One region of the Halomonas mongoliensis genome, then DNA from elsewhere that is predicted to be linked to it. Evidence: predicted binding sites of a transcription regulator. Region 1 holds the regulator's gene; each other region holds the start of a gene.

Region 1 (9,651 bases):
GCTTCGAGAAGGTGGCGGCGCTGCTGGACGTCCCGGTGATGGGGCGCCATACCGCCCTGGGCGATGCGGTGACCACGGCGCTGATGTTCCTGCGGCTGGACCGCGAGGCCAGCGCCGCCCGGCTCTTTTCCTGACCCAGCGCAGGGGGCGCGGCGTCGCCTCGCGGCCCCCGGAGTGGTAGGATGGCGCCCGTCATTTTCCGCCCGCACTGGCAGCGCCAAGACCCATGCAAGACGCCGTGATCTTTGACCCTCGTGAGCGTGACGAGGCCGCCTCCCAGGCCGTGCCCGCCGATCACGAGGCCCCCTCGCCGACCCTCGATGCCCTGGATGCCAGGGGCAAAAGGGAGTTCAACAAGCTCCAGAAGCGCCTGCGCCGCCAGGCCGGCAATGCCATCATCGACTACGGGATGATCCATGAAGGGGATCGGGTCATGGTGTGCCTCTCCGGCGGCAAGGACAGCTATGCCATGCTCTCCATCCTGCGCAGCCTGCAGCGCAATGCACCGGTGAACTTCTCCCTGGTGGCGGTCAACCTCGACCAGAAGCAGCCCGGCTTCCCCGAGCAGGTGCTGCCCGACTACCTCGAGTCGCTCGGCGTCGAGTACCACATCCTGGAGCGCGATACCTACTCGGTGGTCAAGGAGAAGACCCCGGAGGGCAAGACCACCTGTGCGCTCTGTTCGCGGCTGCGCCGCGGCTCCCTCTACGGTTTCGCCGAGGAGATCGGCGCCACCAAGATTGCCCTGGGCCACCACCGGGAGGATATCCTCGAGACGCTGTTCCTCAACCTCTTCTTCGGCGGCAGCCTCAAGGCGATGCCGCCCAAGCTGCTCTCCGATGACGGCAATAACATCGTGATCCGCCCCCTGGCCTACTGCCGTGAGGCGGATATCGCCGAGTATGCGCGGCTGATGGAGTTCCCGATCATTCCCTGCAACCTGTGCGGCTCCCAGCCCAACCTGCAGCGCCAGGTGGTCAAGGAGATGCTGGCCGAGTGGGAGAGGAAACACCCCGGGCGCCTGGAGAGCATGTTCAAGGCGGTCACCAATGTGGCACCGTCCCAGCTGGCCGACCGCGAGCTGTTCGACTTCGTCGGGCTCGAGGAGGCGCAGGCGCGGCGGCAGGCCAGCCGCATCGAACTGCTGAACGAGTAGCCCTGACGCCGGCGCCAGGGCTCGGGAACTCATGACTCGAAAACCAGAACCCCCCATCGGGCACTCGCCCGATGGGGGGTTCTGCGTGAGGGGTTAAGGCCAGGCGGCCCGGGGCTACTTGGCCCCTTCCTCCTCGGCGACCTGGATCAGGGAGTCGAGGTCGAGGATATGCACCTCGCGGCCCGAGACCTCCACCAGGCCCTGGCTCTGGAAGCGGCCCAGGATGCGGCTGACCGTCTCCACGGCCAGGCCCAGGTAGTTGCCGATATCGGCCCGGGACATGGAGAGGCGGAAGCTGTAGGGCGAGTAGCCGCGCCGCCGGAAGCGGTCGGAGAGGCTGGTGAAGAAGCTGGCCAGGCGCTGGTCGGCGGTCTTGCGCGACAGCAGCCGCATCATGCGGCGGTCATCGCGCAGCTCCTTGCTCATGCTGCGGTAGAGCTGGCCGCGCAGCTCCGGCAGCGACTCCGACAGCTGATCCAGGCGGTCGAAGGGGATCTCGCAGACGGTGGTGGTCTCCAGCGCCACCGCGGTGCCCGGGTAGCGCTCCTCGTCGATGCCGTCGAGCCCAACCAGCTCGCTGGGCAGGTAGAAGTTGGTGAGCTGGTCCTCGCCGCTCCCCTCGGTGGTCACCTGCTTGAGGCTGCCGGAGCGCACCGCAAAGACGCTGGTGAAGGGGTTGTCCTGACGGAACAGGGTCTCGCCCTTCTTGAGCGGTGCCCGGCGGCGGATGATGGCGTCGAACTGGTCCATGTCCTGCACCTCGAGGGCCAGAGGCAGGCAGAGCGAACTCAGGCTGCAGGTCTGGCAGCGAGTTTCGTGCAGGACAGAGCGCCGCCGTCCGGTCAGACTGTCAGGCATGGCCGCCTTCTCCTTGATCGTGATCATGGAAGGCATTATGGAGGATAAAGCAGGCGGGGCAAACCACCTCCAAGGAGGTAGCCCCCGGCGGCCGACTCAGGGCGTCGGGTCGGCGCCGGGGTCGAAGGCGGCCAGCAGGCGGGTCAGCCCCCATGCGCCGTCCGGCGTCAGGCGCAGCCGCTCGCCCTGGCGCTCGAGGAGCCCCGCCTCGCAGAAGGGGGCCAGACGCTGCAGATCGTCGGCGAGGAGGACGCCGGCATTGCAGCCATACTCCCTGGAAAGGGCGGTGAGATCCAGCTCCCGGCGGCAGGCCAGCGCCTCCATGGCGGCGGCGCGCAGCCGCTGTTCGGGGCCTGGGCGAAGGCCGCCGGCCACGGGCAGCCGGCTGGCATCCAGGGCGGCCTCGTACTCCTCCAGCTGCCGGGCGTTGCGGGTCAGGGTGGCGCCGACCCGGCTGATGGCGGCAACCCCCAGGCCCAGCTGGTCGCCTGGCGGGTGGGAGGTATAGCCCTGCAGGTCCCGGGCCAGCCGGCCTTCGCTCAGGGCCAGGGCCAGGCTGTCATCGCGGCGGGCAAAGTGACCGAGTCCGATATGCACATAGCCGGCCGCCTGGAGGCGGCCCCGAGCTTCGCCAAGGATCGCCAGGCGCGTCGCCGCGTCGGGCAGCTCCTCGACGCGGATCTCCTGCTGGGGGCGATAGCGCTGGGGCAGGTGCGCATAGCGGTGCAGGGTGATGCGCGCCGGGGCCATGGCGATCACCTGCTCCAGGGTATCTCCGAAGCCCCGGGGCGTCTGCAGGGGCAGGCCCACGATCAGGTCGAGGTTGAGGGAGCGGAAGCCGAGCCGCTCGGCCTCGTCCACCAGGGACTCCGTCAGCACCCGGGGCTGCACGCGGTTGACGGCGCGCTGCACGCGCAGGTCGAACTCCTGGACGCCGAGGCTCAGGCGGTTGAAGCCCAGGGCCTGGAGGTGGCGCAGGGTGAAGACATCCGCCTCGCGGGGGTCGATCTCGATGCTGAAGTCGCGTCCCCGGGCCCCCGAGAGCCCGAAACGGGCGTCGAGGCGGTCGAAGAGGTCGCCCATCTGGTCCAGGGAGAGAAAGGCCGGCGCCCCACCGCCCCAGTGCAGCCGCTCCACGGGCGGACTCTCGCTCAGCAGGCGGCTGACCAGCACCATCTCGCGGTCGAGCCTCGACAGGTAGGGTTCGGCCTGGCGGCTATCCCGGGAGGGCACGCGCTGGCTGGCGCAGAAGCGGCACGCCTGGCGGCAGAAGGGAAGATGGACGTGGAGTGCCAGCGGCCGTGCGCCGCCGCGCTCGCGCAGGGCCTGCTCCAGCGCTTCGGGGCCGACCTCGGCGCTATACCGCTCGGGAGGCGGGTAGGTCAGGTAGTGCGACCCATCGTGGTCATGGAGCTGCAACATGGGGCTGTCTCCGGTGACCCATGATGGCCCGGCGCGATCGGTGAGTTTCGCAGGGACAGACATCGAGGCGCTCCCGGGAGTGGATGTGTTCTCCATGCTAGGGCGACTCGAGGAGTGGGGCGTTGAGCTGTGTCAATCCGGCGTGGAATAGTCGTCGATCAGCCGTGAGCCCCGGCGGGCAGCAGGCTCCAGAGCTGCCAGAGGGCGAAGGCGATGATGGAGAGGGCCGCGATGCTGCGCGTGGCCCGATGGCGGATCAGGCCGCCCAGCTGGCGTGCCGCCAGGCCGGTGGCTAGCAGGGCCGGCAGGGTGCCGAGGCCGAAGGCGCCCATCAGGGCGGCGCCCATCATCGGGTCGGCCATGGCCAGGCTCCAGGCCAGCATGGAGTAGACCAGCCCGCAGGGCAGCCAGCCCCAGATGGCGCCGAGCGCCACGGCCTGGGGTACCTTCACCACCGGCATCAGGCGGCGACCCACCGGCTCCAGGTGGCGCCACAGGCGCCTGCCCAGGGCCTCGACCCGCAGCAGCCCCTTCCACCAGTCGGCGATATAGAGCGCCATCAGGATCAGCATGACCGCGGCAAAGAGCTGCAGCGCGACCCGGGTGGTCGGGGTCAGGGTCAGCAGGGTACCCAGGGCGGCGACCAGGGCGCCGGCGACCATGTAGCTGCCGATGCGCCCCAGATTGTAGCCCAGCAGCAGGCCGGAGAGGCGGGCAGGAGAGCGCATGCTGGGAGGGACGGCGAAGGTCAGGGCGCTCATGATGCCGCCGCACATGCCGATGCAGTGGGCGCCGCCGAGCAGACCGAAGACGAAGGCCGCGATCAGCGGCGGCAGGCCGAGTCCGGTGGGATCCATCAGCGCTCCTCGTCGCCGCTGTCCTGGCGCTCTCGAGAGGCGCGCTCGCGGGCGGCACGTTCGCGCGCCTCGCGGCGACGCTGGCGCTCCTCCGGCGGCAGGTCGTTCTCGTCCTCGTCGAAGAGGATGCGGTGGGCGGGGCCCTCGAGGTCCTCGAACTGGTCGTGCTTGACCGCCCAGAAGAAGGCCCAGACGGCAAGGCCCAGCAGAATCAGCGACAGCGGAATCAGCAGGTAGAGGATGCTCATGCGTTCACCCGATACGGTTCAGGGGAGGGGGCGGGCGGCGGTGTCTGCTCCGGCAGCGCTCGGCTGCGGAAGCGGTTGAGGCGCAGGGCGTTGCCCACCACCACCAGGGAGCTGGCCGACATGCCCATGGCGGCCAGCCAGGGAGGCACCAGCCCCACGGCGGCCAGCGGCATGGCCGAGAAGTTGTAGCAGACCGACCAGACCATGTTCTGGCGCATCACCCGGCGGGTGGCGCGACTGATCTCGACGGCTTCGACGATGCGCGACAGGCGCGGGCTGAGCAGGATGGCGTCCGCGCTGGTGCGGGCCAGGTCGGTGGCGCCGTTCATGGCGATGGCCACATCGGCACCGGCCAGCACCGGCACGTCGTTGATGCCGTCGCCCACCATGGCCACCTTCTCGCCGGCCGCCTGGCACTCGCGGATGCGCTCGAGCTTGTCCTCGGGGGTGGCACCGCCACGCCAGGTGGTGATGCCCAGCCGCCCGGCGAGCTCACCGGCGGCTTCCGGGGTATCACCGGAGAGCAGCTCCACCTCCAGCCCCAGCGCCCGGAGGGCGGCCACGGTAGCGGCGGCGTCATCGCGAACGCGGTCCTGCAGGGCGAACCAGGCCCGCGGCTCGCCCTCCTCGGCGAGCAGCAGCCAGGGCCCCTCGCCGGGTGCCTCGAGGCTGGCCCCGGGAGCGGCGAAGTCAGGCTTGCCGAGCCGCCAGCGGCGCCCCTCCAGGGTGCCCTCTAGCCCCTGGCCGGTGCGGCTGACCACGTCGCTGGCCTGCACGGTGGCGAGGCGGAAGGGCTGAAAGGCCCGGGCGATGGGGTGTTCCGAGCGCGCCTCCAGGGCGGCGGCCAGGGTGCGCGCCCGCTCGGCACCCAGCTCGCCCAGCGCGCGGGTCTCCACCAGGGCCATGCGGCCGGTGGTCAGGGTGCCGGTCTTGTCGAGGATCACCCTATCCACCTGGGAGAGCGCCTCGATGGCGTCGGCACGGGTCACCAGCACGCCGCGACGACGCAGCTGGCCGTGGCCGGCGGTGAGGGCCGTCGGCGTGGCGAGCGCCAGGGCGCAGGGACAGGTCACCACCAGCACCGAGAGCATGATCCAGGGCATCCGCGCCGGGTCGATGAACCACCAGGTGATGGTGACCACGGCGGTGACCAGCAGCAGGCGCAGCACGAAGAGGTGGGCCATGCGCGCCGCCATCTGGGCCAGGCGCGGGCGGCTGGCGAAGGCGCGGTCGGTGAGGTCGACGATGCCGGCCACTCGCGCCTCGCGGCCGGCGTGGGTGACCCTGACCACCAGCGGGCTCTCGATGTTCTGGCTGCCGCCGGTGACGACGTCGCCCTGGCGGCGGGTGACCGGCAGGTACTCGCCGGTGAGCATGGACTCGTCGAGGCTCGACTCGCCATCCTCGATGACGCCGTCGGCGGGCACGCCGTGGCCGGGCTTGACCAGCACCCGGTCGCCGGCGGCGAGCTCGCTGGCCGGCAGGATGCGCTCCTCCCCCTCGTCGGTGAGGCGAATGGCGGAGAGGGGCAGGGCGCCCGCCATGGCGTTGCCGCTGTGGCCGCTGCGCCGCCGGGCCCGGGCCTCCACGTAGCGTCCGAAGAGCAGGAAGAAGGTGAACATGGCCGCCGAGTCGAAGTAGACCTCGCCCTTGCCGGTGATCACCGCATAGCCGCTGGCGGTATAGGCGAAGCCGATGGCCAGGGAGACCGGGACGTCCATGCCCAGCACCCGGGTGCGCAGGTCGCGCACGGCGTTGCGAAAGAAGGGGGCCGCCGAGAAGAAGACCACCGGGGTGGTCAGGGCGAAGGAGAGCCAGTGGAAGAGGGCGTGGAAGTCCTCGCTGATGCCCTCGGGGCCGGCCACGTAGATGGGGATGGAGAACATCATCACCTGCATCATGCCCACCGCGGCGATGATCAGCCGGCGCACGTTCATGCGCTCCTCGTGCTGCAGGCGCGCCTGGGCCTCGTCCGGCTCGTAGGGCTGGGCCTGATAGCCGATGGCCGCCATCTCGGCCAGCAGCTGGGAGAGCCTGACCGCCTCGGGGTCCCAGCTCACCCGCACCCGGTGATGGCTGAGGTTGACGGCGCTGGAGTCGACGCCCTCGATGGCATTGAGCCGGTGCTCGATCAGCCAGGCGCAGGCCGCACAGGTGATGCCGTCCACCGCCAGGGTGGCGTGCACCCGGCCGCTGTCGTCGCCCTCGGGGTGAACGAACTGGCGCTGCAGGCCCGGATCGTCGAAGACCGCCCAGGTCTCGGCGCGGGCGGCTTCGCGTTCGTCGGGGCGCTCGGGCAGCTCGGTGCGGAAGCGATAGTAGCTCTCGAGGCCGCCGTCGACGATGGCGTGGGCCACCGCCTCGCAGCCGGGACAGCAGAGGGAGTGGCGCGTCTCGTCGAGGGTGATCGACCAGGGCGCGTTCTCGGGCACCGGGCTGCCGCAGTGGTAGCAGCCCGCTGCCGCCGTGACCGCGTTACTCATGAGCAGGTGGCTCCTCGCCGGTCACGGCGTCTCAGCTGTCGTCTCCGGGGGCGGCGCGTCCGGGAGTCAGGCGCACGGCCTCTTCGTCGGGGAAGCGGGCCTCGCCCACCAGGCGCCACTCGGGCTCGTCGACGCTGGGCTGCAGCTGCAGGTACCAGCGGTAGCGCAGGTTGTCCGGCGCCTGACCCAGGTAGCGGCCGTCGCGCACGTGCTCGAGCACAAGCTCGATATCCCGGTCGTCCTGGGTGGGGAAGATCAGCTCGAAGTCGAGCTTCTCGGGGAAGCTCTCTCCCCCTTCCAGGTCGAGCACCACGTCGCTGGTCAGCGGGTCGATGCGCAGGCTGGCGGTCAGGCCCAGTTCGGCGGCGCGCTCCTGCTTGGCCAGCACCATGTTGATGGCGCGGCCGTGCTCGTAGTAGTCCTCCTGCACCATGCCGTCGGCGGTGCGCACGGCCATGACGGCAAGGGTGCTGCTGGCCGTGATGGAGGTGAACAGAAGGCCCAGCAGCAGCCAGGGCCAGAATTGCTTGTACCAGGGGGTCACGGGGTGGGACATGTTATCTCCGGATCTCGCCGAGGAAGCGGGTCTCGCGCTCCAGGGTGATGTTGGGGTGGTTATCGGCCTCGAGGCGCAGTGTAATGGGGTGGCTGGGGCTGTCGATCACCGCGGGGTCGGCGGTTATCGAGACCACGGCGCGGCGGGACTCGCCGGCGGGCACCTCGATGCGGTCGGTGTCCAGGCGCAGCTCCGGCAGGCCCGAGGCCTCCAGGCGGTAGCTGTGGTCCTGGCCGTCCAGGTTGCGCACCGTCAGCACATAGACGTTGCTCAGGCGCCCCTCGCGGGTCATCTGGTAGAGCTGGGTGCGCTCGCGCTCCACCTCGAAGCCCAGGGGCATGCGGTCCGCCACCGCCCAGGCGAAGACGCCGATCATTACCAGCAGGGCGGCCAGATACCCCATCAGGCGCGGGCGCAGGATATGGGTGGGCTTGCCCTCCAGGGCGTTTTCGGTGGTGTAGCGGATCAGGCCGCGGGGGTAGCCCATGCGGTCCATGACGCTATCGCAGGCGTCGATGCAGGCCGCGCAGGTGATGCACTCGTACTGCAGGCCGTTGCGGATGTCGATGCCGGTGGGGCAGACCTGGACGCAGAGGTCGCAGTCGATGCAGTCGCCGTGACCGGCCGCCCTCGCCTCGGCGTGACTCAGGTTCTTCTTGCGGGCGCCCCGGGGCTCGCCGCGCCCGGTGTCGTAGGAGACGATCAGGGTGTCGCGGTCGAACATCACCGACTGGAAGCGGGCGTAGGGGCACATGTAGATGCACACCTGCTCGCGCAGCCAGCCGGCGTTGAGGTAGGTAAAGACCAGGAAGAAACCGACCCAGAAGTAGGACCAGCCGTGGGCCTGGAGGGTGGGCAGGTCGATGACCAGCTGGCGAATCGGTGTGAAATAGCCGACGAAGGTCACGCCGGTGGCCAGGGCGATGGCCAGCCAGATGGCATGCTTGGTGCCCTTGCGCCACAGCTTGTCGGCGCTCATGGGCTGGCCGTCGAGCTTGATGCGCCGGTTGCGGCTGCCTTCCAGGCGATGCTCGAACCAGATGAACAGGAAGGTCCAGACGCTCTGGGGGCAGGTATAGCCGCACCAGACGCGGCCGGCGAACACCGTGATGAAGAAGAGCCCGAAGGCGCAGATGATCAGGAGCCAGGAGAGCAGCATGAACTCCTGAGGATAGAAGGTGGCGGCGAAGATGTGGAACTCGCGTCCGGGCAGGTCGAACCAGATCGCCGGACGGTCGCCCCAGGGTACCCAGGGCAGCAGGAAGAAGGCCAGCATCAGCAGCCAGTTGGAGCCGCGCCGGATACGCTGGAAGAGACCCTTGATCTCCCGGACATAGATGTGACGCCGGCTGGCGTACATCTCCTGCTGGACGGGCTCGCCGGGCGGATGCTGGCCTACCGCAGGGTGCTGATCCGGTTCAGGGGTGATATCACGGGTAGGGATCTTGTCGCTCATGGCAGGCTCACGGCAGGAGGAGAGGGGGCCGGCGCGATGGTGCTGCAGCGCAGCCATTGTAGCGAGAGGGCGGCCCAACAAGAAAGGGTGCGACATGGCGCCGCACCCCTTGGGATCGCTCCTGGGCCGGTATCAGTCCCGGAAGCGCAGGCTGTAGACGTAGGCGGCGACCAGGTGGACGCGCTCCTCGCCGATATAGGCGGCCTGTGCCGGCATATGGCCGTTGCGGCCGTTGCGCAGGCTCTGACGCACGGAGTCGGCCACGCTCTGGCCCGGTGCCTGGTAGAGCCAGATATCGTTGGTCAGGTTGGGCGCGCCCAGGGCCTGGTTGCCGGTGCCGTCGGGCATGTGGCAGGCCGCGCAGACCGAGGCGTAGGTGGCGGCACCGCGTTCGGCGCGCTCCTCGTCATGCTCCAGCCCGGAGAGGGCGAGGACATGCTGGGTGACGTTCTCGATGTTGGTCTCGCCCAGCTGCTGCCAGGAGGGCATCAGGCCGTTACGCCCCCGCACCAGGGTCTGCATGATCTGCTCCGGCTCGCCGCCGTAGAGCCAGTCGTCGTTGGTCAGGTTGGGGAAGCCGTAGCCGCCCTGGGCGTTGGAGCCGTGACACACCGC
Region 2 (9,651 bases), 520 kb from region 1:
AGCGCGACACCACCCTGGGGCTTGCCACCATGTGCATCGGCATGGGCCAGGGCGTGGCCACGGTGTTCGAACGCCTGAAGTAAGCGGCTGTCAGGACCAACGGCCCTCTCCCTCGGGAGAGGGCCGTTTTCATTGGGCCGTTGACGATTCATTCGGCGCCCAATAAGATGCATTTTTTTTACTTCTTAAAGTGGCCACTGCGAGGTAACGCCCATGGGACTGCTCAATAGCCTGCTCAAGAAAGACAAGACAGAAGACAGCACAGCGGAGGAAGGCCAGGTCGTGCAGACCTTCGAGCCTGCGCCGGCAACGGCCTCAGAGACCAGTGTCGAAGCGGCGGCCGGCACCGAGGGGGAGAAGAGCGGCAAGCACGGCGAACCCGGCGTCTGCTGCGGCTCATGCCACTAAGGCGAACCGACCGTCCCTGGCTCTGCCTGGCTGCCACCGGCTACAGAATACCCGCTTCGAGCCCGGCCGCCAGGTAAAGCCCCAGCTCCTCCACCTGCTCGACGAAGGCCTCCTGCCAATCGCCGCGCAGGGTGAGGGGCTCCTGCACCCACCTCCAGCGAAGCCCTGTCACGATGCTCTTCACGGCGCGGCGAGTGCCGGTGCCATCCTGTCCGGCGCGGATATAGAGCGCGCAGGGAAGGCCCTGTTTCTCCTCCAGCAGCGGATAGTAGCAGCGGTCGAAGAAGTCCTTGAGCGCTCCGCTCATGTAGCCCAGGTTCTCGGTGGTCCCCAGCAGGATGGCATCGCAGTCGCGGACATCCTCGGGGTCGGCATCGAGCGGCGCCTTGACGATGACCTCCACGCCGGCGACCTCCGGGTGCCGCGCGCCGCGTTCGGCGGCCTCGCGCAGCGCCAGGGTATTGGGGGAGGGGGCATGGGCGACGATCAGCAAGCGCTTGTTCATGTTGACAGCTCCTCGGCTTTTTCCCACGCTGAATCGGCATTTTCTTGCATTAATCAGGAGGATCAACGATGGCATTCGCCCTGTCGAGCATGCGTGTGACCAGCCCTGCCTTCGATGACGGCAGCGGTATCCCCACCCGTCATACCGGTGAAGGCGAGGATATCTCGCCGGCGCTGGTGTGGCAGGAGGCCCCGGAGGGCACCAAGGGGTTTGCCCTGATCTGCCACGACCCGGACGCCCCTCTGGTACAGAACGGCACCTATGGCTTCGTGCACTGGGTGCTCTACAACATCCCGGCCTCCGTCTCTAGCCTCGAGGAGGCGACCCGGGTCGGTACTCGAGGCAAGAACGACTTCGGCAAGCTGGGCTATGGCGGCCCCATGCCGCCGGAGGGACACGGCGTGCATCGCTACTATTTCTGGATACTGGCCCTGGACAAGCCCACCGACGACCTGCCCGAGGGGCTCAAGATCCACGATCTGCTGGTGAAGGTCGAACCTCATCTGCTCGGCATGAACCGCCTGGTGGGTACCTATCAGCGTGGGTGACGCCGGCGTGCCCCGGTCGCCGCTTCTCAGGGTCTACTACGACGCTGTCTGCCCCGGCTGTCGGCGGGATCGTGCCCGCTACGAGCGCTGGGCCGGCGAGCTGGGGGAGGGGGTGCAATGGTGCGACGTGACCGCACATCAGGAGATGTTGCGTGAGAAGGGCGTCGACCCCAGGGCGGCGCTGCTCTCGCTGCATGTGGAGGAGGAGGGCGGGCGCATCAGGGAGGGCATCGATGCCTATATCCTCCTGATGCGCCGCGTTCCCCGCCTGAGGCCCCTGGCCTGGCTGATCGGCCTCCCGGGACTCAAGCCGGCCCTTCGCAGGCTCTACGATGGCTGGGTCAGGCGCCGCCTGGCCCGGGAGGGACGGCTGCCCTGAGGCCAGCTCCCGGCTATGAGCCGGGTTGGCGCGCTGCCTGCTCCTGGGGCAGCAGGGTGGCGTGGATCATGGCGTTGACCGGCGTGGCCACGGCGGCCTCGCGGCCCAGTCGCACCACGGCGCCGTTCTGGGACTCCAGCTCCGAGGGCAGGCCGGCCATGATGTCGCGCTGCATGGAAGCGGTGCTCGCCTCGGGCAGGGCATCGATGAAGCGCATGGCGCGCTCCACGGCGTCCGCCGGCAGCGCCACGCTACGGGCCCGGGCCACCGCCTCGATCTCGGCCAGGATCTGCTCGATCATGGCCCGGGTCTCGGGGAGGGAGCGGGTCACGCCGATGGGGGCGCGGGTCACGCTGCCGATGCCGCTCATGGCGCAGATGAACAGGAACTTGCTCCACACCGCCACCTGGATATCGTCGGGAATCTCTGCCGTGACGCCCCTGGCCTGGTCGAAGGCCGCTTTGAGGCGCTCCGCCCGCTTGCTGCGGCGATTGTCGCGCTCGCCGAAGCGCACGAAGGGCGACACGCCGGCGTGGCGGATATGGCCGGGCGCCTGCCGCCAGGCGAGGATGCCGCAGAGACCATCCAGCACGTGGGCCTGGCCCAGCCGGTCGGCCAGGGTATCGGCGGCCTCCACGCCGTTCTCCAGGGGCACCACGAAGGTATCCGGGCCGATCATCGGACGGATGGCCCGCGCCGCCTCGGCCACCTGCCAGGACTTGACCGCCACCAGCACGGCATCCACCGCGCCCACCTCCGCGGGCTCATCGGTGGCCTTGACCTCGGGCAGGTGGAGGTCGCCCTCGATGCTCGAGACCTTGAGGCCATGGCGGCGCATCTGTGCCAGGTGCTCGCCGCGGGCGATAAAGGTCACATCCTGTCCGGCCTCGGCCAGGCGGGCGCCAAAGTAGCCGCCAACGCCGCCGCTGCCCATGATTGCCAATCGCATTGTCACTCCCTCGTTTTCGGCTTGAGCCTGACCCAGCCTACACCGGAACGGCTCGGTCTGGCATCGCCACTTGGTCGGCAGGCAGGGGCCCTGGGTCGGCAGGGGACGTCATGACGCCTGTGTGACCGGCTGATACCATGGGCGCTATCCCTCTTGTGCGCGGCTCCGGGCACTCCCGCCGCCGCCTCGCTTCACGGAAGAGCCCCATGACTCGATCCCGCCCCCAGGCCACCATGGACGACGCCCTCTCGCCGCTCTCGCTCAAGCGCGTGGGCATCGATACCTACCGCGAGAACGTGGCCTACCTGCATCGCGACTGCGACCTCTATCGCGCCGAGGGCTTTCAGGCCCTCTCCAAGGTGGAGGTGCGCGCCAACGGTCAGCGCATTTTGGCCAGTCTCAACGTGGTGGATGACCCCGCCATCGTCGACTGCCAGCAGCTTGGCCTCTCCGAGGACGCCTTCGAGTCCCTGGGCGTCGAGGAGGGGCAGCCGGTCAGCGTCTTCCAGGCCGAGCCGCCGGCCTCGATTCCGGCGCTGCACCGCAAGATCAACGGCGAGCGGCTGACTCGGGATGATTTCCGGGCGATCGTTCAGGACATCGCCGAGCTGCGCTACTCCAAGATCGAACTGACCGCCTTCGTGGTGGCCTGCGACCTGGGCGAGATGGACCGCGAGGAGATCTATTACCTCAGCGATGCCATGTGCCGCGTCGGGCGCCGCCTCGATTGGCACGAGCATCCGGTAGTGGACAAGCACTGCATCGGCGGCATCCCCGGAAACCGCACCTCCATGCTGGTGGTACCCATCGTGGCCGCCCACGGCCTGCTCTGTCCCAAGACCTCTTCCCGGGCGATCACTTCGCCGGCGGGTACCTCCGACACCATGGAGATGCTGGCCAATGTCGACCTGCCCTTCGATGAGCTCGAGAAGATCGTGCGGACCCATCGCGGCTGCCTGGCCTGGGGCGGTACCAGCCAGCTCTCCCCGGCCGACGACGTGCTGATTTCGGTGGAGCGGCCGCTCTCCATCGACTCCCCGGGCCAGATGGTGGCCTCGATCCTCTCCAAGAAGGTGGCCGCCGGCTCGACCCACCTGCTGCTGGATATCCCGGTGGGGCCCCATGCCAAGGTGCGCTCCATGCCCGAGGCGCGCCGCCTGCGCAAGCTGTTCGAGTTCGTCGCCGCGCGCATGGGATTGACCCTGGACGTGGTGATCACCGACGGTAGCCAGCCCATCGGTCGCGGCATCGGCCCGGTACTGGAGGCCCGGGATGTGATGCGGGTGCTCACCAACCACCCGGACGCCCCCATGGACCTGCGTCAGAAGTCCCTGCGCCTGGCCGGGCGTATGCTGGAGTTCGACCCGGACGTGCGCGGCGGCGACGGCTTCGGCATCGCTCGAGACATCCTCGACTCCGGGCGCGCCCTGGAGCGCATGCAGGCGATCATCGAGGCCCAGGGGGCCAGGCCCTTCGACCCGGACAAACCGCCCCTGGCGCCTCACGCCTTCGAGGTGGTGGCGCCGGAAGATGGCGTGGTGATCGGTATCGACAACCTCAAGCTGGCGCGGATCGCCAGGCTGGCCGGTGCGCCCAAGGCCGCCGGTGCGGGTGTCGACCTGGCTGCCCGCATCGGGGACGAGGTGAAGGCCGGGCAGCCGCTCTATACGGTCTATGCTGCCTTCCGCAACGAGCTGGCGCTGGCCCACCAGTCCAGCGAGCGCGACAGCGGCTTTACCCTGGGTCATCGCGACGAGCTGACCCGACTCAACGTGGAGATGTGACATGGATGCCGCCCTGCTCCATTTTTCCGACGAGGCCGGGCCGGCGCGGCGCCTGGCCGACGCCTGCCGGCTGCCGGCCCTGGCGGTGGAACGCCACCGCTTCCCCGACGCCGAGCTCAAGCTGACCCTGCCACTTGGCGACGAGCGGCAGGTGCCCGCCACCCTGGTGCTCTACCGCAGCCTGGACCGCCCCAACGACAAGCTGGTCGAGCTGCTGCTGCTGGCGCGGCACGCCCGTCGCCTGGGCGTGGCGCGCCTGGTGCTGGTGGCGCCCTACCTGGCCTATATGCGCCAGGATATCGCCTTCCATCCCGGCGAGATCGTCAGCCAGACCATCATCGGCGGCTTCCTGGCCGAGCTCTTCGATGCGGTGATCACCGTGGACCCCCACCTGCACCGCATCGAACGCCTGGAGCAGGCGATTCCCCTCGATCACGCCATCGCCCTCTCCGGTGCGCCGCGGCTGGCCGAGCTGATCGCCGGAAAGCGCCCCGAGGCGCTGCTGCTGGGCCCCGACGAGGAGGCGCTGCAGTGGGTCGCCCAGGCCGCCGAGCTGACCGGGCTCGACCATGCGACCTGTCGCAAGGTGCGCCATGGCGATCGCGACGTGGAGATAGCGCTGCCCGATGTCGAGGTGGCTGGACGGCGAGTGGTCCTGATGGATGACGTGGCGAGCTCCGGCCATACCGTGGCCCGTGCCGCCGAGGCCCTGCTGGCTGCGGGGGCGCTTTCGGTGGACCTGGCGCTGACCCACGCCCTCTTTGCCGGAGATGCCCTGGCGGTGATTCATGCTGCCGGGGTGGGGGAGGTGTGGAGCACCGACTGCATCGCCCACGACAGCAACGCCATCGCCATGGCGCCGGTGTTGGCCCAAGCGCTTGATGAGGTGCTGGCCGGCTGAGTCGCCCCGGCGTCCTGTCGATCCTGAAACGCCAGCGGGGCACGAGAGCGTCTCTCGTGCCCCGCTGGCGTTGTCGTTGGCCACCCGCCCGGCGAGTGGCGCTGCCGCCGTCAGGCGTAGAGGGCGGTCCCGCTGGCGGCCCGCAGGCGCTCCAGGGACATCACCTGTTGGCCTCGCTCCGGGGTATCGGTGCGAAAGCCGATCTCGAAGCCGCGGTCGGTCAGCTCTTCGATCCAGAACTCTTCACTGGCCATGCCCTCGGCTTCACTGGCGCTGGAAGCATGGAAGAGGCCGCCGCCGAGGTGCATCTCCTGACCGCGGGAGTGGAGGGCGAAGACGTCGACGAGGAAGGATTTCATGGCGCTCACATTGGCTTGGTGTGTGTGGCGCCCATCATAGCCAGGCAGTCGGCGAAGCGAGAGCAGATTCGGATTCTGTTGTAGCAAGTCCCATGCGTCGGCGACATCATTCCGCGACGGCATGAGTGATGCCCGAAACGAGGGGCCCCGTAGACGCAGCACGTCGCACCCGCGGGGCCCCGTGGCGCGGCGCTTAGTCGACGTCGGTGTCCGGCTTGTCACCGCCCCGGTGGGCAAGGGGGGCGGCCTCGTCCAGGCGGGGGTGGTGGTCCAGGAACTCCCGGTGGGGGTCGGGCAGGGTGTCCAGAGCCTGGAGGCTGCGGGTGATGGCGTGGATCGCCGCCGTCACGTCCCGGGTGTTGCCCGTTTCCGAGATGGTGTGCATGTTGCGGATCGGGAAGCCGATGGAGGTGGCCACGCAGTCCACGGCGGCCAGCACGCCGGCCATGCCGTCGGTGCCGGTATCGGCGCCGACGATATCCCGCTGCATGGGAATGCTGTGCTCCCGGGCGGTGGTCTCGATGATCCGGTTGAGCTGCTCGCTGGCGATGGCGCCCACCGAGAGGGTGAAGCCCTTGCCCATCTCCAGCGGCTGCATGCGACGGTCGCCGATGCCCGGGGCCGCCACATAGTCATGGTTCACGTCCACGGCGATGATGGCGTCGGGCCGGAGCTCGCCGGCCAGCACCCGGCTGCCGAAGCGGCCGATCTCCTCGTAGCTGGCGATGGCGAACATCACCCTGACCTGCTCGGTGCCGCCCGCCTCGGCGATCAGCCGCGCCACCTCGGCGGTAACGAAGCAGCCCAGGCCGTTGTCCAGGTAGGCGCCATAGAAGGTGTCCGGGCTGAAGCCGTGGCGAATGGGACGGTTGAAGAGGATGGAATCGCCCGGACGCACGCCCAGGTTCTCCACCTGCTGCTTCTTGTTCTCGCCGTGGATCTGCAGGTCCAGGTAGATCTGCTCCTTCTTGATGCCCTTGCTGCCGTCGCGCTGGGCCGGGTCGGAGAAGTGGATGGCGCCCAGGGCCTCCACGGTGCCGCCCTCGATGCGCCGGTAGCTGCCGGGCGCCTCGGGGTCCTCGCTGAACAGCGTGACCTCATGGCCGATCAGCACGTTGGGCAGGAAAGCGTCGGTGTTGATCCAGACCTTGCCGTCCTCGCCGATGGAGCGCACCTGCATGCGGATCTTGTCGGCGTGGCCGATCACCATCACCTTGAAGAGGTCGTCGCGGCCCGGGTGGGTATCCAGCACCACGCCCGCATGGCCCTTGAACTGGTGCAGCTGCCAGTCCGCGGGGGCGAAGCTCTCGAAGTGGGGTTTGAGCACGCCATAGGTCATGGCCGCCTCCAGGCCCACGGGGCTCGGAGCGGCGAGGATGCGCCGCATCAGCGCGAACTGCGGCTCGGGCATGGGCTCGGTCCAGGGGGTATCGCTCATCGCGTTCTCTCTCGTTTCAGGGTGAGATCATCGTTCCGGAGCTTACCATTCCGGGCGGCTGCGGTCTGTCCGAGGCGTCCTCGATTGCCACTCCCGCGACCGGCCAGGCCAGGCTATGCTGAGCCTCCTGGCCCATCGGTGGGCCTCGAGCGAGAAGGAGAGTCAGGCATGTGGTCAAGGGTGTCGGTGATATTGCCCCTCGGGCTGAGTGTGCTGTTGCTGGGAGGCTGTGCCGGCTCCCCGCCGGCGCCACCCGCCCCGAAACCTGAGGTCACGCCGCCCCCGGAGGTGGTGGTGCCCGGGGTCGGAAGGGAGGAGCAGTACTGGCTGCCGCCGCTGTTTCATGGCGTGGAGGACGAGGTCCACTACTACATCAGCCGCCTGCCGGACCGCCGCTTCGTTACCCGCTATGGCGGGCAGGAGCACCCGCGCCCCTGGTATATCGCCGCGGAGCGGCTCGGGCAGATCGGCGAGCCCGCCATCCCTGCCCTGGCCTCGCGGCTCGACACCCCGGACGAGTATGAGCTGATGCTGGTGCTCTATGCCATGATGCTTGCCTCCCAGGACCCGGCGCTGATGACCGCCACCGGCGGCGATACCCTTGAGCTTGGCAGCGTGCTGGACCCGCGCTACAACGCCGAGAACCTCGCCCTGGCCCGAGCCTGGTGGCAACGACAGGGCTGGCGCTGGGAGTAGCGGGGGAGGGCCCTGGCCCGTCCTCGACAGTGGCTTGAAGCCTGCGGGTGAGCCCCATTGGCGGTTGACATCTATCAAGGCAAAGGAGTCGACCTGGACTAGTCTACCTGTTGCGGCTAGGTGCCTGCGTTCGCAGTGACTGCCGTTCGTCAGAGGTTGTCGTTCCGCTACAGGAGAGTGCCACCATGGCCAAGAAGTCCAAGGATACTTCCCCCTCCACCCAGTCCGAGTCCCGGGAGGTGAGTCCCTTCCAGGAGTTCGAGCGTTTCTTCGACAGCTTCCTCGGGCGGGGCGGCATGCCGTCGCTGCGCTGGGACCACCCGCTGTGGGAGCGCTTCGCCGCCTTCGAGAAGGGGGTGCCTAAGGTCGATGTCATCGAGCGCGACGCCGAGGTGGTGGTGCGCGCGGAGGTCCCCGGCTTCGAGCGCGAGGATCTCGAGGTCTCGGTCACCGACCGCAGCGTCACCGTCAAGGGCGAGCATCGTCAGGAGAAGAAGGAGGAGCAGGGCGAGTTCTTCCGCTCGGAGATCTCCAGCGGCTCCTTCAGCCGCACCGTAGCGCTGCCCAGCGACATCGACGCCGACAGGGCAGAGGCAAGCTTCAAGAACGGCATCCTCGAGCTGACCCTGCCCAAGCTGAAGCAGGCCAGCCGGCGCAAGGTCGAGGTGAAGTGACGGCCTGGCGGGTCGGTTACCGCTTCTCCCGACCCGTCTGCGCGGCGGCCTCGACCGGCGCCGGCTGACTGACGAAGGCGTCGCGATGAAAGGCCGCAGCGGCCTCCACCTCCGCCAGGCCGCGCTGGCCGGGTTCCGGTGGTGCCTCGCCGGCCAGCACGCGCAGCACCGTCCTCACGCCCCGTGACAGGGAGATGAGGTTGTAGCCGCCCTCCAGTACGAACACCAGCCGGCCGCTGCAGTGCCGCCGGGCCAGCGCCTGGAGGATGCCCGTCATGGCGGCAAAGCCGTCATAGGAGACGTTTAGCGCCAGATCATGGCTGTGGGGGTCGAATCCTGCCGAGACCAGGATCAGGTCGGGCTGGAACCACTCCGCCGCCGGCACCAGGATCTCGCGGAACGCCTTGAGGTAGGCGGCGTCACCGGCGTCGGCCGGCAGCGGGACATTGACGTTGGTGCCGTCTCCCAGTCCTGCGCCGACCTCCTCGAGGCTGCCCGTCCCCGGGTAGAAGGGCGAGGCGCGATGGATGTCGAAGAAGAGCACATCCGGGTCCGCCCAGAAGATGTCCTGGGTGCCGTTGCCATGGTGGGCATCCCAGTCCACGATCATCACCCGCTCGCAGCCCAGCGCCAGGCGCGCATGGGCGGCGGCCACCGCTACGTTGTTGAACAGGCAGAAACCTCGGGCGCGCACCGGCTCGGCGTGGTGGCCCGGCGGCCTCACCAGCGCAAAGCCGCTCTCCGTGCGCCCCTGGAGTACCGCCTCCACCGCGGCGATCGCCGTGCCGGCGGCCACCTCGGCCGCCTCGACGCTGCCGGGAGACACCGCCGTGGTATCCACGTCCAGCCAGGCGCTCTTGCCCCGCAGCCGAGACAGGGAGTCCACGTAGGAGAGGGTGTGGACCCGCGCCAGCTGTTCCCGCGTCGCGGCCATGCCGGTCTGGAAGGTGACCCCGGGTACCGGTTCGAGCTCGAGGAGGTGGCGGATGGCGGTCAGTCTGGCGGGGTGT
Region 3 (9,651 bases), 620 kb from region 1:
CGCACCCTGGAGGTGCTGCTGGGCGGGCGCAACGTGACTCGCTACCTGGATAACGGCCAGGAGTATGACGTCATCGTCGAAGGCGACCGCGCCAGCCAGGCGAGCCCCAGGGCGCTGGACAATATCCAGGTGCGCTCGGCGCGCTCGGGCGAGCTGATCCCCCTGGCGAGTCTGGTGACTCTCACCGACTTCGCCGGCGCCAGCACCCTCAACCGCTTCAACCGCCTGCGCTCCATCACCATCGAGGCCAACCTGGCCGACGGCTACTCCCTGGGGGAAGCGCTGGAGTATCTGGAGAGCGCCGCCGCCGAGGTGTTACCGCCCCAGGTCCAGACCGATGTGAGCGGTGCCTCCCGGGACTTCCAGCAGGCCAGCGGCGCCACCACCTTCCTGCTGATCCTCGGCGCCCTGGTGGTCTTCCTGGTGCTGGCCGCCCAGTTCGAGAGCTTCGTGCACCCCTTCGTGATCATGCTCACCGTGCCCCTGGCCATGAGCGGCGCCATGCTCGGGCTCTTCGTTACCGGCCAGTCGCTGAACATCTACAGCCAGGTGGGACTCGTCATGCTGATCGGGCTTGCCGCCAAGAACGGCATCCTGATCGTGGAGTTCGCCAACCAGCTGCGCGACCAGGGGCTGGCCTTCCGTGACGCCCTGGTGGACGCCGCGGTGACCCGCCTGCGTCCCATCCTGATGACCGCCGTGACCACCATGGCAGGCGCCATCCCGCTGATCGTCGGCAGCGGCGCGGGCTCGGAGTCGCGCATGGTGATCGGCACCGTGATCCTCTCCGGGGTCGCCGCCGCCACCCTCTTCACGCTCTTTATCGTGCCGGTGGCCTACGACCTGCTCGCCCGCCACACCGGATCCCCCGGCGACGTCAAGCGCCGCCTGGAGGAGGAGATGGAAGCGAGCCAAGCCGGACGCTAGTCGATGTTCGCTCTGCCATCAGGCACAAGGCCACCCCGCGGGGTGGCCTTTTTTTGCCTCCAAACCCGTCGCTGCGACACCAGACCGCAGGCTCGAAATGCCTCGAATTCCTCCTCTTCAACGCGGCATAGACCACCCAAAAAGGCATAAAACATACATCAAAACACGGGCTAAAATTTGCCAATCTTTTCAAGCACCTTGCGCTCACAAAACATTATATGAATATTAACTTTTCACCCTCCCCCCGAGCCCTAACCTGTATTTTTTCTTCCACATCAGCAAGTTATGCGACTTCATAAAATTGATTCATATCAATTTTCTGCGGGCAGGGCTTGCCTATATTGGCCGTGGCAGCACCCCTACCCGCAGGCAAGCCTGCCGTGATATCCGCCCATTTCACGGAGTCGCACATGGACATCGTTGAACTATCCAGGTTGCAGTTCGCCTTCACGGCGATGGTGCATTTCCTGTTCGTACCACTCACGCTGGGTCTCTCGATCCTGCTGGCGATAATGGAGACGGTCTACGTGATGACCGGCAAGACCATCTATCGCGAAATGACCAAGTTCTGGGGCAAGTTGTTCGGCATCAACTTCGCCCTGGGGGTCACCACCGGCATCGCCATGGAGTTCCAGTTCGGGACCAACTGGTCCTACTACTCCCACTATGTCGGCGACATCTTCGGGGCGCCGCTGGCCATCGAGGCGCTGATGGCCTTCTTCCTGGAGTCGACCCTGGTGGGGCTCTTCTTCTTCGGCTGGGACCGCATGTCGAAGCAGAAGCACCTCGCCGTCACCTGGCTGATGGCCCTGGCCACCAACCTCTCCGCGCTCTGGATCCTGGTCGCCAACGGCTGGATGCAGTACCCCATCGGCTCGGAGTTCAACCTCGAGACCATGCGCATGGAGCTGACCAGCTTCAGCGAGGTGCTGCTCAGCCCGGTGGCCCAGGTCAAGTTCGTGCACACCGTCTCCGCCGGCTACGTCACCGGTGCCGTCTTCGTGCTGGCCATCTCCAGCTGGTATCTGCTCAAGGGCCGCGAGGTCGCCTTCGCCCGGCGCAGCTTCGCCATCGCCTCCGCCTTTGGCCTGGCCGCCGTGCTGTCGGTGATCGTGCTGGGCGACGAGTCCGGCTACGAGCTGGGCGACGTGCAGCAGGTCAAGCTGGCCGCCATCGAGGCAGAGTGGGAGACCCAGCCGGCGCCCGCCGCCTTCACCCTGGTGGGGCTGCCCAACGAGGCGGAGCAGCGCACCGACTTCGCCATCCATATTCCCGCCGCCCTGGGGCTGATCGCCACCCGCTCCCTGGACCAGGAGGTGACCGGCATTCGCGAGCTCAAGGAGCAGCACCGCGAGCGCATCATCACCGGCCAGGAGGCCTACGAGCTAATGTACCGCCTGCGTCGCGGCGAGGGCAGCGAGGCCGACGCCGCCCGCTTCGAGGAGGTACGCGGCGACCTGGGCTACGGCCTGCTGCTCAGCGCCTATACCGACGACGTACCCAATGCCACCGCCGCCGAGATCGAGCGCGCCGTGGAGGCCTCGGTGCCCAAGGTGTGGCCGCTGTTCTGGACCTTCCGCATCATGGTGGCCGCCGGCTTCATCATGCTGGTGCTCTTCGTGCTGGCCTTCTGGCACAGCGTGCGTCGCCAGCCCGAGGCGTCACCCTGGCTGCTGCGCTTCGCCCTGTTCAGCCTGCCGCTGCCCTGGATCGCCTCCGAGGCCGGCTGGTTCGTGGCCGAGTATGGCCGCCAGCCCTGGGCCATCGGCGAGATCCTGCCGATCCATATCGCCGTCTCCCACCTGACGGTCAACCAGGTGCTCTTCACCCTGATCGCCATCGCCGTGCTCTACACCATCTTCGTGATCATCGAGATCTGGCTGATGCAGCACTTCGCTCGCAAGGGGCCCTCCGGCAGCGGCTATCACGCCGGCCCGGACGACCTCGACGCTCCCGCCACCGCGCTGACCGGCAAGCCACAGGAGGCATGACATGGACTACGAAACGCTCAGATTCATCTGGTGGGTGCTGATCGGCGTGCTGCTGATCGGGTTCGCGGTCACCGACGGCTTCGACATGGGCATGGCCAGCCTGCTCAAGGTGGTGGGCCATAACGACGAGGAGCGCCGGGTGATGATCAACTCCGTGGCGCCCCACTGGGACGGCAACCAGGTGTGGCTGATCACCGCTGCCGGCGCCCTCTTCGCCGCCTGGCCGCCGGTCTACGCCGCCGCCTTCAACGGCTTCTACCTGGCGCTGATGCTGACCCTGTTCGCGCTCTTCCTGCGCCCGCTGGCCTTCGACTACCGCTCCAAGCTCGACAGCCCCGTTTGGCGCAGCCGCTGGGACTGGATGCTGACCATCGGCTCGGCGGTGCCGGCGCTGCTCTTCGGCGTCGCCTTCGGCAACCTGCTGCAGGGCGTGCCCTTCCAGTTCGACGACATTCTGCGCCTGGACTACCAGGGCGGCCTGCTCGGCCTGCTCAACCCCTTAGCGCTGCTGGCCGGGCTGCTCAGCCTGCTGATGTTTGTCACCCACGGCGCCGCCTGGCTGCAGATGAAGACCGAAGGCGAGCTGCGCGCCCGCAGCGCCGCCATCGGCACCCTGACCGCCCTGGTCTGCGCGGTGCTCTTCCTGGTGGCGGGCGTCTGGCTGATGTTCGGCGTGGACGGCTACCAGGTGACCAGCGTCATCGACACCCAGGGCCACAACGCCACCACCGCCAAGCTGGTAGAGGCGAGCGCCGGCGGCTGGATGGCCAACTATGCGCGCTTCCCGGCGCTCTGGCTGCTGCCGCTGCTGGGCCTTGCGGGCTTCTTGCTCTGCTCGCTGACCATGAAGGCGGGACGCCACGTGCTGGCCTTTGTCAGCTCTTCGCTGGCCATGGCCATGGTGATCGTCACCACCGGCGTCACCATGTTCCCCTTCGTGATGCCCTCGTCGCTCAACCCGGCCCACAGCCTGACCATGTGGGACGCCACCGCCAGCTACATGACGCTGATGATCATGTTCGTGGTGGTCTGCATCTTCGTGCCGCTGGTGCTCGCCTACACCGCCTGGAGCTACTGGGTGATGCGCGGCCGGCTCAACGAGCAGTACATCCGCGACAACGACAAGGCGCTCTACTGAGCCCGGCCTGAAAGGAGATTATGACGATGTGGTACTTCGCCTGGATTCTCGGCGTCACCCTGGCCGCCGCCCTCGGCATCCTCAACGCCATGTGGCTGGAGCTCAACGGCTATGAAGGCGAAAGCGCCGGAGAGGACCATGAGCGCGGCGACTGAGTCGCCCACCCCGCGGCAGCGGCTCGTCCGCTGCCTCGCCCCTCAGCGCCACTGGCTGCGCGGTGCGCTGCTGCTGGCACTGTCGGGCGCCGTGCTGCTGGTGGCCCAGAGCTGGCTGCTGGCGGCCCTCTTTTCCTACTGGCTGCTGGCCTGGCAGGGGCTGGCCCCCGCCGAGGCGCCGGCGGCCTGGTGGCTCCCCGCCCTGGCCGCCTGCCTGGCCCTGCGCCCGCTGCTGCACGCCGGCCGCGAGGCGCTCTCGCGCCGGGCCAGCCGCGACGCCCGGGCCGCGCTGCGCCGCACGCTGCTCGAGCGGCTGGGCGAGCTGGGCCCGGCGCGGCGGCGCTACGGCAGCGACGGCGCCCTGGGTGCCAAGGTGCTGGAGCAGGTGGACGCCCTGGACGGCTATATCGCCCGCTACCGGGTGCAGAGCCGCCTGGCGGTGCTGGTGCCGCTGCTGCTGGGCGGCATGGTCGCCCTGCACAGCCCCCTGGCCGCCGGCCTGATGCTGCTCACGGCCCCCCTGGTGCCGCTCTTCATGGTCCTGGTGGGGCGCGCCGCCGCCGGCGCCAGCCGCCGTCAGCTCGAGACCCTGGCGCGGCTGGGCGGCCACTTCCTCGACCTGGCCCGGGGCATGGGCACCCTGCAGCGCCTGGGCGCCACCGCCCAGGCGGGGCGGCGCATCGCCGCCGCCAGCGAGGCCTACCGCGGCCGCACCATGGGGGTGCTGCGCCTGGCCTTTCTCTCCAGCGCCGTGCTGGAGTTCTTCTCCGCCCTGGCCATCGCCCTGGTGGCGCTCTACCTGGGGCTTGGCCTGCTGGGCATCCTGCCCTGGGCCAAGGGCGAGGTGCCGGTGATCTATCAGTCGGCGCTCTTTATCCTGCTGCTGGCCCCGGAGTTCTACGCGCCGCTGCGCCAGCTGGGTGCCGACTACCACGCCCGTGCCGAGGCCGAGGGCGCCATGGACGAGCTGGCGCCGCTGCTCGACGCGACCCCCTGGCGCCCCGAGGCGCGCCGGACGCCCGCCCTGGGCGTCAGCCCGCCCCGGCTCGACTGCCGCGAGCTGGCCCTGTTCGGCGACGGCGACGGCGGCCGCTGCCGCCTCGCGCCGCTCACCCTCAGCCTGGCCCCCGGCGAGCGGCTGCTGGTGCAGGGAGAGAGCGGCAGCGGCAAGTCGAGCCTGCTGGAGGCGCTGCTCGGCTTCTCTCCCTACGCGGGCTCGCTGCGCGTCGACGGCGTTGAGCTGGCCGAGCTCGACCGGCAGGCCTGGCACCGCCGCCTGGGCTACCTGGGCCAGCAGCCGCCGGTGCTGCGCGGCAGCGTGGCCGACAACCTGCGCCTGGCCGCCCCCGCCGCCGGCGATGCCGAGCTGGTGGCCGTGCTCGAGCGGGTCGAACTCTGGCCGCTGCTGGCAAAGCGCCAGGGCCTGGCCACGGTCCTGGGCGAGCGCGGCCGCGGCCTCTCCGGCGGCCAGCTGCAGCGCCTGGCCCTGGCCCAGCTGCTGCTGAGCGAGGCGCCGCTGTGGCTCTTCGACGAGCCCACCGCCCACCTCGACCCGGACGCCGCCCGGCGCCTCCACGGCCTGATCGAACGGCTCAGCCGCGGACGCAGCGTGCTGCTGGTTAGCCACGAGGCCGACGGCCTCGACTGGGTGGATCGCCGCCTGGCGCTGGCCGCTCCCGCCGCCGCCTGTGATCCGTCCGCCGCGGCGCCCGATACCGCTGCCGCCGCCCCGGCGGTCGCCACCCATCGTCAGGAGACGCCGGCATGTCAGAGCTGAAGCCCGCCATCCGCCTGGTCGACCTGCTGCGCCTGCGCCGCGGCGGCTGGGCGCTCGCCTTTACCCTCGGCGCCGCCACCCTGCTGGCGGTGGTGGCCCTGCTGGCGATCTCCGGCTGGTTCATCACCGCGGCGGCCGCCGCCGGGGTGGCGACCGTGGCGCTGCTGGGCTTCGACTACTTCCGCCCCGCGGCGCTGATCCGGCTCTGCGCCATCGTGCGTACCGCCGGGCGCTACGGCGAGCGCCTGGCCTCCCACCATGCCGCCCTGGGGCTGCTCAAGGACCTGCGCTGCCGGCTCTTCGACGCCCTGGGGCGCCGCACCCCGGACGCCGCCCGCCCGGGCCCGGGCAGCGCCGCCGCCATGCATCGCCTGGTCACCGATATCGACCAGCTCGACCGCTTCGCCCTCAGCGCCCTGCTGCCCTGGGCCCGGGCGGGGCTGCTCTCGCTGGCGGTCATGGGGCTGTTGGCCTGGCTCGATCTCACCCTGCTGCTGGCGGCGCTGCCCGGCCTGCTGCTGGCCTGGCTGGGGCTGCCGCTGCTCACCCTCTGGCAGGGCAGCCGCCTGGCGCGGCGCGACGCCGCGCTGGCCGAGGCCCGCCGGGAGGCCCTGGTGGAGCCCCTGGCGGCCATCACCCCGCTGCTGCTCTGGGGGCGCTGGGGGCAGATGCAGCGCGAGGTGGTCGGCCGCGACGAGCGCTGCCTGGCCAACCAGGAGCACCAGCAGCGCCTGGCGAGCCTGGTGGGAGCGCTCCAGCAAGGGGCCCTGGGGCTCGCCATCGTGGCGGTGCTCTGGTGGGGGGCGCCGCTGCTGCTGGCGCCCGAGGCGGTGGACTCCCGGCTGACGGCGGCGCTGCTGCTGGCCGCGGTGCTGGCGCTGCTGGGGCTCGGCGAGATCCTCGCCCCCCTGGCGGGCAGCTTTGTGTCGCTGGGCGCCAGCCTGGCCGCCCGGGATCGTCTCAACGCCCTGGTGGCGGGCCCCTCCGGCGAGCCGGCGTCGGCACGGGCGTCGACCGAGGTCGGGGGAGAGGTAAAGGCCGAGGTTCCCGCGGCGCCCTGGTCCCTGGAGCTCTCTGGCGTCGGCGCCCGGCTGCCGGGGGCCCTCAACGGCCCCGAGGAGGTCGACCTGACGCTGGAAGGCGGGGAGGTGCTCTGCCTGAGGGGCCCCTCAGGCTGCGGCAAATCGACGCTGCTGCAGGTGCTGGCCGGAGAGCTTGCCCCTTCGGCGGGGGCGTGCCGCCTCAACGGCCGACCCCTCGAGGCGTGGCGCCTCGACGAGACCATCGGCTACCTGCCCCAGCAGTGGGACCTCTTCGACATGAGCCTGGCCGCCAACCTGCGGCTGGGCGACGTTGATGCCAGCGACGAGGCGCTCTGGGCGCTGCTCGACGAGCTGGCCCTGGGCGACTGGGCTCGGGCGCTGCCTCGAGGGCTGGACACCCCCCTGGGGGAGTACGGCGCCGCGGTCTCCGGGGGCCAGGCCCGGCGCATCGCCCTGGCCCGGCTGCTGCTGGCGCGCCGGCCCGTGCTGCTGCTGGATGAGCCCCTGGCGGGGCTGGACGCCGCCACCCGGGCGCGGGTGGTCGAGTGCCTGCTACGCCGCCAGGGGCAGGGGCTGCTGGTGATCGCCAGCCATGTCGCCCTGGAGGCTCCGGCAGTGCGACAGCGTCAGCTGACCCTTGACGAGATGGGCCGGCCGGCACTCAGGCCGACCGGATGAGGGCAAATCAGCAGTCGCCGATATGGGCGCCTTCCACCACGGTATTCATCTGCATCTCGCCCATGGGCGACTGGACAGTGACATCGACGCTGCCCTCGACGCGCTCGCCCAGGAAGTCCATGCGGCCGTTGATGTTGGCCTCGCCGCCCTCTTCTCGACAGATCATCCGGTAGTCGATGCCATCGGCAGAGACGTTGTGCTCGAGCAGCTCACAGCCCTCCTCCACCTCGAGGAACTGGAAGTCCGGATCCTCGAGGTCGCCTTGGGCGATGCACTCCTGGTGGGTGTCGGTCTGGTCGGGAATCGGGATCTCGCCGGTCACCGAGGTGGTGCTGGTGAACTCCCAAAGCCCGGGGGTGATATTGGGGGTCTCCGCCATGGCGGTGAGCGGCAGGGCCAGCAGGGCAGCGGCAAAGAGGGGGCGTAACAGCATGGGGCGTCTCCGAACGGTGAATGGGATACCTCTCCTTCGGCATCCCGGTCAGCTTACCCCCAATCTTCCCGGGGCCCAAATGCACCCAACGTTGGCCGGGCAGCTAAAGCGACGCCAGAGACCCGCTTAGCGATTCGGCCAGGCGCCATGCCGCGGCGTAAGCAACGCAAGCCTGCCGGTGAACTGCCCCTCGATCTCCTCACTGGCGCCCTGCCACTCCGCTCACTATCGTTCAGGAAACGGCAGGAGGACTCATCATGTCCGACTGGTACTCCGAAGTGGATTTCGTTCCTCGGCGAGACCTTGTATTGCGCCGAGGCGATTCGGGGGATGAGGTGCGCGCCCTGCAGCAGCGTCTCAACGCCGCAGGCTTTTCACTGACGGTGGATGGTCAGTTCGGCCCCCTGACCGAGCAGGCGGTGCGCGCCATCCAGAAGCGCAGCGGGCTGGTGGTGGACGGCCTGGCGGGCCCCAAGACAGAGGCAGTGCTGGACGAGGCCCGTCAGGAGGACAGCGACCAGCACGGGCACCGGCCGAACCCGCGCCCTGCCGATGATCGCCTGCTGGGCCAGCGGGACCTGGAGTGGGCCGCCGATGAACTGAAGGTGCCGGTAGCCGCAGTGATGGCGGTCAACGAGGTGGAGTCCCGGGGGAGCGGCTTCTTCTCCAACCGCAGGCCGGCCATCCTCTTCGAGCGCCATATCATGGCCAGACGCCTCAGACACCACGGCATCGACCCGACCCCCTACTGCACCAGCCACCCCGACCTGGTGAACACCCGCTGGGGTGGCTATATCGGTGGCACCAGGGAGTACGAACGACTGGCGCGGGCTCAGCGGATCCATGAGGCCAGCGCCCTGGAGTCCGCCTCCTGGGGGCTTTTCCAGATCATGGGCTTCCACTGGCAGCATCTGGGGTACACGAGCGTGCAGCACTATGTGGAGCTGATGCACCGGAGTGAACGGGACCACCTGGAGGCCTTCGTGCGCTTCATCCGCAGGGATGCGATGCTGCTCTCCTCCCTGCGCAACCAGGAGTGGGCAAGGTTCGCCCGACGCTACAACGGCCCCAGCTACGAGAAGAACCGCTACGATCTCAAGATGGCCCAGGCCTTCGAGCGACACCGCCACGGGCTGCGGGAGTCGGGCATGCTGGCATGAAAAAGCCCCCTGGGAGAGGGGGCAAGAAGCGATACGACACGACGACCAGGACAGCATGCAAGCAGGCGACACTCCCTGCGCGCCTCTCAGCTGGCCACTCCCCGTGACTTACGGGACCGGCCAGCTCAATGGCCGATTGCTTCGCGCAGGCTTTCCGGTAGTTCCAGCTCAGTGTCGGCTGGCAGTGCCTCAATGGACTCCGCGTACCAGGTCATGCCAATCTCCATCCTCCCTATCATGGTGAACTGTATCGGGTCTCCCTCAGCCAGCAAGGGCACCTCCTCGCCTTCCTGCAGGTGCAGGTTCATGCGCATGGCACACATGACGTCCGGAATCATTTCGTGGGCGA

What was found. The regulator FNR, encoded in region 1, switches genes on or off when oxygen is low (the NO sensors DNR and NnrR bind a similar motif). The targets are predictions, from matches to a motif close to TTGATNTANATCAA.
Region 2: a site for FNR is predicted at 8,032-8,045, ahead of ACRYRV_RS02680 (Hsp20/alpha crystallin family protein). Genes of this name have one in related genera too.
Region 3: a site for FNR is predicted at 1,229-1,242, ahead of ACRYRV_RS02180 (cytochrome ubiquinol oxidase subunit I). Genes of this name have one in related genera too.

Annotation. Positions count from the first base shown of each region.
Region 1 is NZ_CP199288.1:1,100,229-1,109,879, reverse strand. Features, by position in the region: gene ACRYRV_RS05150 (3'-5' exonuclease) at 1-134, shown strand, start outside; gene ttcA (tRNA 2-thiocytidine(32) synthetase TtcA) at 227-1,156, shown strand; gene fnr (fumarate/nitrate reduction transcriptional regulator Fnr) at 1,271-2,014, opposite strand; gene hemN (oxygen-independent coproporphyrinogen III oxidase) at 2,111-3,436, opposite strand; gene ACRYRV_RS05130 (sulfite exporter TauE/SafE family protein) at 3,595-4,293, opposite strand; gene ccoS (cbb3-type cytochrome oxidase assembly protein CcoS) at 4,293-4,541, opposite strand; gene ACRYRV_RS05120 (heavy metal translocating P-type ATPase) at 4,538-7,024, opposite strand; gene ACRYRV_RS05115 (FixH family protein) at 7,056-7,580, opposite strand; gene ccoG (cytochrome c oxidase accessory protein CcoG) at 7,582-9,036, opposite strand; gene ccoP (cytochrome-c oxidase, cbb3-type subunit III) at 9,169-9,651, opposite strand, start outside.
Region 2 is NZ_CP199288.1:578,134-587,784, reverse strand. Features, by position in the region: gene fadA (acetyl-CoA C-acyltransferase FadA) at 1-83, shown strand, start outside; gene ACRYRV_RS02730 (CCGSCS motif protein) at 214-408, shown strand; gene ACRYRV_RS02725 (flavodoxin family protein) at 449-913, opposite strand; gene ACRYRV_RS02720 (YbhB/YbcL family Raf kinase inhibitor-like protein) at 982-1,461, shown strand; gene ACRYRV_RS02715 (thiol-disulfide oxidoreductase DCC family protein) at 1,454-1,840, shown strand; gene ACRYRV_RS02710 (2-dehydropantoate 2-reductase) at 1,854-2,789, opposite strand; gene ACRYRV_RS02705 (thymidine phosphorylase family protein) at 2,996-4,573, shown strand; gene ACRYRV_RS02700 (ribose-phosphate diphosphokinase) at 4,575-5,474, shown strand; gene ACRYRV_RS02695 (hypothetical protein) at 5,585-5,833, opposite strand; gene ACRYRV_RS02690 (M20/M25/M40 family metallo-hydrolase) at 6,027-7,271, opposite strand; gene ACRYRV_RS02685 (hypothetical protein) at 7,440-7,967, shown strand; gene ACRYRV_RS02680 (Hsp20/alpha crystallin family protein) at 8,153-8,641, shown strand; gene ACRYRV_RS02675 (histone deacetylase family protein) at 8,658-9,651, opposite strand, start outside.
Region 3 is NZ_CP199288.1:479,080-488,730, forward strand. Features, by position in the region: gene ACRYRV_RS02175 (efflux RND transporter permease subunit) at 1-927, shown strand, start outside; gene ACRYRV_RS02180 (cytochrome ubiquinol oxidase subunit I) at 1,338-2,918, shown strand; gene cydB (cytochrome d ubiquinol oxidase subunit II) at 2,920-4,056, shown strand; gene cydX (cytochrome bd-I oxidase subunit CydX) at 4,083-4,211, shown strand; gene cydD (thiol reductant ABC exporter subunit CydD) at 4,195-5,988, shown strand; gene cydC (thiol reductant ABC exporter subunit CydC) at 5,976-7,709, shown strand; gene ACRYRV_RS02205 (DUF3617 domain-containing protein) at 7,717-8,142, opposite strand; gene ACRYRV_RS02210 (N-acetylmuramidase domain-containing protein) at 8,400-9,302, shown strand; gene ACRYRV_RS02215 (hypothetical protein) at 9,428-9,651, opposite strand, start outside.